Regions from separate parts of the Rhodopseudomonas palustris HaA2 genome, predicted to be linked through region 1. Evidence: predicted binding sites of a transcription regulator. Region 1 holds the regulator's gene; each other region holds the start of a gene.
The links. The regulator LexA, encoded in region 1, represses DNA repair genes until DNA is damaged. The targets are predictions, from matches to a motif close to TGTTCNNNNTGTGTTCNG.

Region 1 (2,264 bases):
ATCGCGGCGTTCGGCACCGGGCCGCTGCTGCTGGCGTCGCTCGGCATCGTCCTGCTCGGGCTGTTGCGCACGCCGCTGCGCTATGGCGGGCTGGCATTGCTGGCGTTTGCAACCGGCTGGGCGCTGCTGACGCCGCAACCGGACATCCTGATCGCCGGCGACGGCCGGCAGGTCGCGCTGCGCGGGCCCGATGGCCGGCTGCGGCTGATGCAGAGCGGCGGCGACAGTTTCAGGGTCAAGCAGTGGCTGGCTGCCGACGCCGACCCTCGTGCGGTCGATGCGGCCTCGCTGCGCGAGGGGGTGTCGTGCGACGCCGATGGCTGCGTCGCGGCGCTGGCTGATGGCGGGTTGGTGGCGCTGTCGTTCCGCGCCGATGGCATCGGTGATGATTGCGCGCGCGCAAAATTGGTCATAGCGCTGGCGCAGCCGCCGCCGGACTGCGCGGCGCGTCTGATCAGCACGGAGATGCTCGCGGGCAGCGCCGCGCTGGCGCTGCGGCGACATCCAGCCGGGGACGGCGAATTCGTGACCGAGGCGGTTCGGCCGATAGCGCGCGACCGGCCGTGGTTGCCCGCGCCGGCCGTTGCCGCCGGGGATCCGCCGGGCGTCGCGCCGCCGCAGCGGGCGGGTCCACGTCCCGCACCGGTCGATGCCACGCCGGCGCCGTTGGATCAGCACGACGAGGACTGAGCCCGCGGCGTGACGGCGCGTGGCTCAGTAAGGCGCGTGGCTCAGTATTTGCGATACAGACCGATCAGCTTGCCCTGGATCCGCACCCGGTTGGGCGGCAGGATACGGACCTCGTAGGCGGAATTGGCAGGCTCCAGCGCGATCGATGCGCCGCGGCGGCGGAAGCGCTTCAGCGTCGCTTCCTCCTCGTCGATCAGCGCCACCACGATGTCGCCGGTGTCGGCGCTCTCGTTGCGCTGGATCAGCGCCATGTCGCCGTCGAGGATGCCGGCATCCATCATCGAATCGCCGCGCACTTCGAGCGCGTAGTGCTCGCCGGAACCGAGCATGTCCGGCGGCACGCTGATGGTGTGACTGCGGGTCTGCAGCGCCTCGATCGGCGTGCCGGCGGCGATCCGGCCCATCACCGGCACCGCGACGTTGCGATCGGAGTCGTCTTCGGCATGCTGCGGGCTCGGCGGCCGCACCTTGCCGAGATTGCCTTCGATCACGCTGGGGGTGAAACCGCGGCGAGCGCCGCTATTGCCGCCGAGGTCGGGCAGCTTGATCACCTCGATGGCACGGGCGCGGTTGGGCAGGCGGCGGATGAAGCCACGCTCTTCCAGCGCCGTGATCAGGCGGTGAATGCCCGATTTGGAACGCAGGTCGAGCGCATCCTTCATCTCGTCGAACGAGGGGGGAACGCCGGCTTCTTTCAGCCGCTCGTTGATGAATTTCAGAAGCTCGAATTGTTTACGCGTCAGCATCTCGATCATTCCCCACGTCTGGCGACGATCGCCGTGTCGTCGTGCCGTCCGTTCATCGCGCCATGAAGACAGTCGGGCGAGGCGCAACTACTCGAAACAAATCATGAACGGACACTATATGTTCAGTATGTGTTCCGCAACCTCTTAATTTGAGGTCAACAAATGCGCAGATCGCTATTCCGGAAGCTTAAGGATGAGACATTGCGAGCCAGCCGCGGCCGCCGGCGCGAACGGCGGGCGAACGATCAGCGCCTGCGCTGCAGATAGCCGCGCCAGCAGCGACGAATCCTGGCGGTCGACCGGCGTCGCCAGCCATTGTCCGTCGTCGCGCAGCGCCAGACGGGCGCGCAGATAGTCCTCGCGCTGGTCGTTGGCGGTAAGGGCGGCGCCGAGCAGCGCCGGCTGGCGGCGGTGCATCGATTCGCGGATCCCGCAAAGCGCCCGGATCAGCGGCACCATGAACAGGAAGGCGCAGACATAGGAGGATACCGGATTGCCGGGCAGGCCGATCACCCGCATCGGGCCGAGCCGGCCGTGCATCATCGGCTTGCCCGGCCGCATCGCGATCTTCCAGAACGCAATGTCGGTGCCCTCGGCTTCCAGCGACGACTTGACCAGATCGTGGTCCCCGGCCGAGGCGCCGCCAGTGGTGACCAGCAGGTCGACCCCGAGGTCGCGCGCACGCGCGATCGCCGCGCGGGTGGCCTCGATGGTATCGGCGGCGATGCCGAGGTCGATCACCTCGGCGCCCTCGCTGCGCGCCAAGGCCCGCAGCGCATAGCCGTTGGAATAGACGATCTGGCCGGGGCCGAGTGCCGCGCCCGGCAT
Region 2 (2,264 bases), 2.0 Mb from region 1:
GGACGGTGTCGACCTGATCGGGCGGGACGGGGCTGGACATGGCAACTCCTCAATGGTTGCCATTGTCAAATATATAGTTGCCGATGGCAAGTAATTTTTGCGAAGCGGCTTGGGCCGTCGAGTTGCCTCGAGCGGACACCATTCGGCTGGTGCGCCGGGGCGGGGAGAGAGTTCATAGAAACGTGGAGGGAAGCGCAGCGGCGCTGCCGTCAGACCAGCACGATCCGGCTGCGCAGCAGGGTGCGCGACGAGCGGCCGAGCTGCCGCAGCAGCCGAGCCTCGGAGCGCTCCGGATCGTGACCGCCGAGCTGGTCGTAGTGGTCGCGGGCGATCAGTAGGCCCTGATCGGCCCGCGGTCCCGCGATCTGTCTGCGCAGGCTGCGGAACGTCTCGCGCCAGCTCGGCTCCGCATAGGGCGATCGCGCATAGCGGAAAATCCCCGCGCGGGGGTGGCCGCTCAGCGACACGCCCTGGATGAACTGCGAGGTTTCCTCGATCCAGCCGGAGTCCAGCACCGCGCCGGCATGCAGGAACATCAGCCATGGCGACCGCGACTGCCGCGCGCCCGCCGCCAGCGCCGCGGCGCGGCTGCCCTGCACCGCGAGGAAGCCGCAGCCGGCGACGTCCGCGACCCGCTCGATCACCCCGTCATTCTTGCGATCGACCAGCACCACCTCGCGGACGACGCCGGCGGCAGCGCCAGGCACCAGCGCCGCCAAGGTGGCGACCGCGGTCCGCTCAACTCCGTCGGTGGGAATGATGACGCTCAGCATGTCCGCCAAATGACGTGGTTACGACCATTTGGTGCACGCTTAGCACCTCGTGCCGCCGAAATCAGCCGGGAATTGCGATGCACAGATCGCAGGCGGCGGTCGACCGCAGCGGCCCGCTGTGGATCCGCCAAATATGTTCTTGATTTGTTCCTGCGACCCGCTATCTTCGAACCATGAGCAGAGCATCCAATGCCCTCAAGCGCCCGCCGGTCACGGCGCCCTCCGAGCCGGTGGGCGCAATCTCTCCGTTTCCTGAGATTGAAATTGCGATCGACAAGCAGCGGCGGCGCGGCCGCGGCGCGCAATCCAACGAGTCGGGCCGCTACGAAGCCGAGGCGCGGGTCGCGTTCGATGATGGCTGGCAGAGCCTCGACGAGCTGCCGCCGTTCAAGACCACGGTCGCGCTCGACACCGCGCGGAAAGTCATCACCCGCAACGAGTCGCCGGATATCGGCTTCGATCGTTCGATCAATCCGTATCGCGGCTGCGAGCACGGCTGCGTCTATTGCTTCGCGCGGCCGACCCATGCCTATCTCGGCCTGTCGCCGGGGCTGGATTTCGAATCGCGGCTGTTCGCCAAGCCGGATGCGCCGGCGCTGCTGGAGAAAGAACTCGCCGCTGCCGACTATCAGCCGCGGATGATCGCGATCGGTACCAATACCGACCCGTATCAGCCGATCGAGCGCGAGCACAAGATCATGCGGGGCGTTCTCGAAGTGCTGGAGAAGACCGGCCATCCGGTCGGCATCGTCACCAAATCGGCGCTGGTCACGCGTGACATCGACATTCTGGCGCGGATGGCGAAGCGCCAGCTCGCCAAGGTCGCGCTGTCGGTGACATCGCTGGATCCGAAACTGGCGCGCACCATGGAGCCGCGCGCCTCCGCGCCTGAGAAGCGGCTGGAAGCGCTGAAGCGGCTCTCCGAGGCCGGGATTCCGACCACCGTGATGGTGGCGCCGGTGATCCCGGCGCTCAACGATGTGGAGATCGAGCGCATCCTCGACGCCGCCGCCCATGCCGGCGTCAAGGAGGCCAGCTACGTGATGCTGCGGCTGCCGCTGGAAGTGCGCGACCTGTTCCGCGAATGGCTGATGGCGAACTATCCGGATCGCTACCGCCACGTCTTCACCCTGATCCGCGACATGCGCGGCGGCCGCGACTACGATTCGCAATGGGGCACGCGGATGAAAGGCACCGGCCCGATCGCCTGGATGATCGGTCGCCGCTTCGAGACCGCCTGCGCGCGGCTCGGCCTCAACAAGCGCCGCTCGAAATTGACGACGGATCATTTCGAAAAGCCGGAGCGGGCGGGGCAGCAGCTGAGTTTGTTCTAGCGGGGCTGCCACGCGCGCGGGACTGATGGGGAGGGGGCAAGTTCCGGCGGCTTCGAGGTCGCTTGAATAGCGGGCATGGCGCTGAATTTCCGGTTGCGCGTGCCGGTGCCTGCCCGCAGCATCGCCACATGATTCGGAATTCCACGAAGCCTGCCAA
Region 3 (2,264 bases), 100 kb from region 1:
GGCGCTCGATATTGGTCACCACGCCCTCGAACGGCTTCTTGGTGTCGTAGGAGCGCACCCCGTCTTCATAAGAGAATTTGATCTCGTCGTCGCCGGAGCCGAACAGCAGCGCGGTCTGGACCTTCTTCGGCAGGTCCTTCCATTTGGTGTCGAGCGTGAATTTGTAGAACTTCGCCAGCGCGGTCAGCGTCTGCAGATAGTAGGGCGAGGATGATTTCGCCCACGGCGCAATCGCGCCCTTGCGCAGCGTCAGCTCCTTGTCGGGCACGACCAAATCGGCGTCGATATGCTGCTCGATGCCGAGCCCGCCGCATTCCGGGCAGGCGCCGTAGGGATTGTTGAACGAGAACAGGCGCGGCTCGATTTCCGGAATGGTGAAGCCGGACACCGGGCAGGCGAATTTCTCCGAGAACAGGATGCGCTCGGCGCCGGTCTTGTCGTGGATCTTGGCGACCTTCTTGTCGGCCTTTTTCTTCTTGTCGCCGGGCTCGTCCGGACCGGGCTCGACGGCTGCCGCCGGCGGCGTGGCGGGCGCGTCGGCATATTCGATCACCGCCAGCCCTTCGGCGAGCTTCAGCGCGGTTTCAAAACTCTCGGCGAGGCGCTGGCCGATGTCGGGGCGGACCACGATGCGGTCGACCACGACGTCGATGTCGTGCGGGAATTTCTTGTCGAGCACCGGCGCTTCGGCGAGCTCGTGGAAGGCGCCGTCGATCTTGACGCGCTGGAAGCCTTTCTTGAGCCAGTCGGCGAGTTCCTTGCGGTACTCGCCCTTGCGGCCGCGCACCACCGGCGCCAGCAGATACAGCCGCGTGCCCTCCGGCAGCGCCAGCACCCGGTCGACCATCTGCGACACGGTCTGGCTCTCGATCGGCAGCCCGGTCGCGGGCGAATAGGGCACGCCGACGCGGGCCCACAACAGGCGCATGTAGTCGTAGATCTCGGTGACGGTGCCGACCGTGGAGCGCGGGTTCTTCGAGGTGGTCTTCTGCTCGATCGAGATCGCCGGCGACAGCCCGTCGATCTGATCGACGTCCGGCTTCTGCATCATCTCGAGGAACTGCCGCGCATAGGCCGACAGCGATTCGACGTAGCGGCGCTGGCCCTCGGCATAGATGGTGTCGAACGCCAGCGAGGATTTGCCGGAGCCGGACAGGCCGGTGAACACCGCGAGCTTGTCGCGCGGGATGACGACGTCGACGTTCTTGAGATTGTGCTCGCGGGCGCCGCGAATGGTGATGGCGGTCCGGCTCGAAGCCACCGACGGCCGTTGCGGCGGCTGGCGCTTCGCCTTGATCACTTCGTCCATGCAGGGTGTCCAGACGCGACGTCGCGCAGGTTGGGGCGCGCAGCCGGATTCATCCGGGCCGACGCCTGTTGGGCTGAGCCTGGAACATAGGAAGAACGGGAAGCAATTTCCAGAGCCGCGGCGCGGTCATCAACCGATTGTTGGCGGCTGGATCGTCACCGCCGTCCGGCTATCGTCGTTCCGCGCTGATCGGAGATCGCGCGCCGTGTCGGCCGGGGCCCACCCGACAGGCCGGCGACGCTTGGGGGTCCAAACAGCAGAAAGGCCGGCGCGCGGCCAGCCTTTCGTGTCTCAACCGATGTGGCGAAGCTCAGTACTTCGCGACGACCGGGCCGCCCCAGCGATAGTTGATGCGGGCGGTGACGATGTCGGCGTCCTGCTTGATGCGCTCGACAGCGGTGTTGGTGAAGGTGACGTCCTTCTTGTCGAGGAACAGATGATTGTACTCGACGGCGAACGACCAGTTCGGCGTGAAGCCGTATTCGAGGCCGGCGCCGACCGACGCGCCCCAGCGGGTCTCCGAAGCCGTTCCGGTCACGAGGCCGTCGGCGCGCCGAACGAATTCGTACTTGTCGTTGACGACCGCGGCACCGCCCTTGGCGTAGAGCAGGGCGTTGTTCCAGGCGTAGCCGACGCGGCCGGTGAACAGGCCGAAGGCTTCGACCTTGCTGTGATTGTCGAACAGGCCGCCGAGCAAGGTGACGTTCGAGCCCTTGAAGTCGGCCCAGTTGCCTTGCGCTTCGACGCCGAACACCCAGGAGCCCATCTGCCAGTTGTAGCCGACCTGGCCACCGGCGGTGGCGCCGGAGGCGTCATGCGAACCTTCGCTCAGCAGGAGGGCGCCGGGCGCGTAGAAATCCCAGCTCTTGCGGCTGGTGCCCCAGCCGCCGTTGGCGCCGATGTAGAAGCCCGACCAGTCGTAGATCGCGACGATCATCGGCGGCGGCGCCTTGGT

Region 2: RPB_RS05460 (PA0069 family radical SAM protein) is a predicted target of LexA. The motif match lies at 908-925, and genes of this name have one in related genera.
Region 3: uvrA (excinuclease ABC subunit UvrA) is a predicted target of LexA. The motif match lies at 1,390-1,407, and genes of this name have one in related genera.

What each region holds. Positions count from the first base shown of each region.
Region 1 covers NC_007778.1:3,198,816-3,201,079, reverse strand. The annotation lists gene RPB_RS14155 (ComEC/Rec2 family competence protein) at 1-690, shown strand, start outside; gene lexA (transcriptional repressor LexA) at 732-1,436, opposite strand; gene RPB_RS14145 (molybdopterin molybdotransferase MoeA) at 1,611-2,264, opposite strand, start outside.
Region 2 covers NC_007778.1:1,238,364-1,240,627, forward strand. The annotation lists gene RPB_RS05450 (bifunctional helix-turn-helix transcriptional regulator/GNAT family N-acetyltransferase) at 1-40, opposite strand, end outside; gene RPB_RS05455 (glycosyl transferase) at 210-773, opposite strand; gene RPB_RS05460 (PA0069 family radical SAM protein) at 947-2,107, shown strand; gene RPB_RS05465 (ribonuclease HII) at 2,236-2,264, shown strand, end outside.
Region 3 covers NC_007778.1:3,098,593-3,100,856, reverse strand. The annotation lists gene uvrA (excinuclease ABC subunit UvrA) at 1-1,309, opposite strand, end outside; gene RPB_RS13680 (outer membrane protein) at 1,620-2,264, opposite strand, start outside.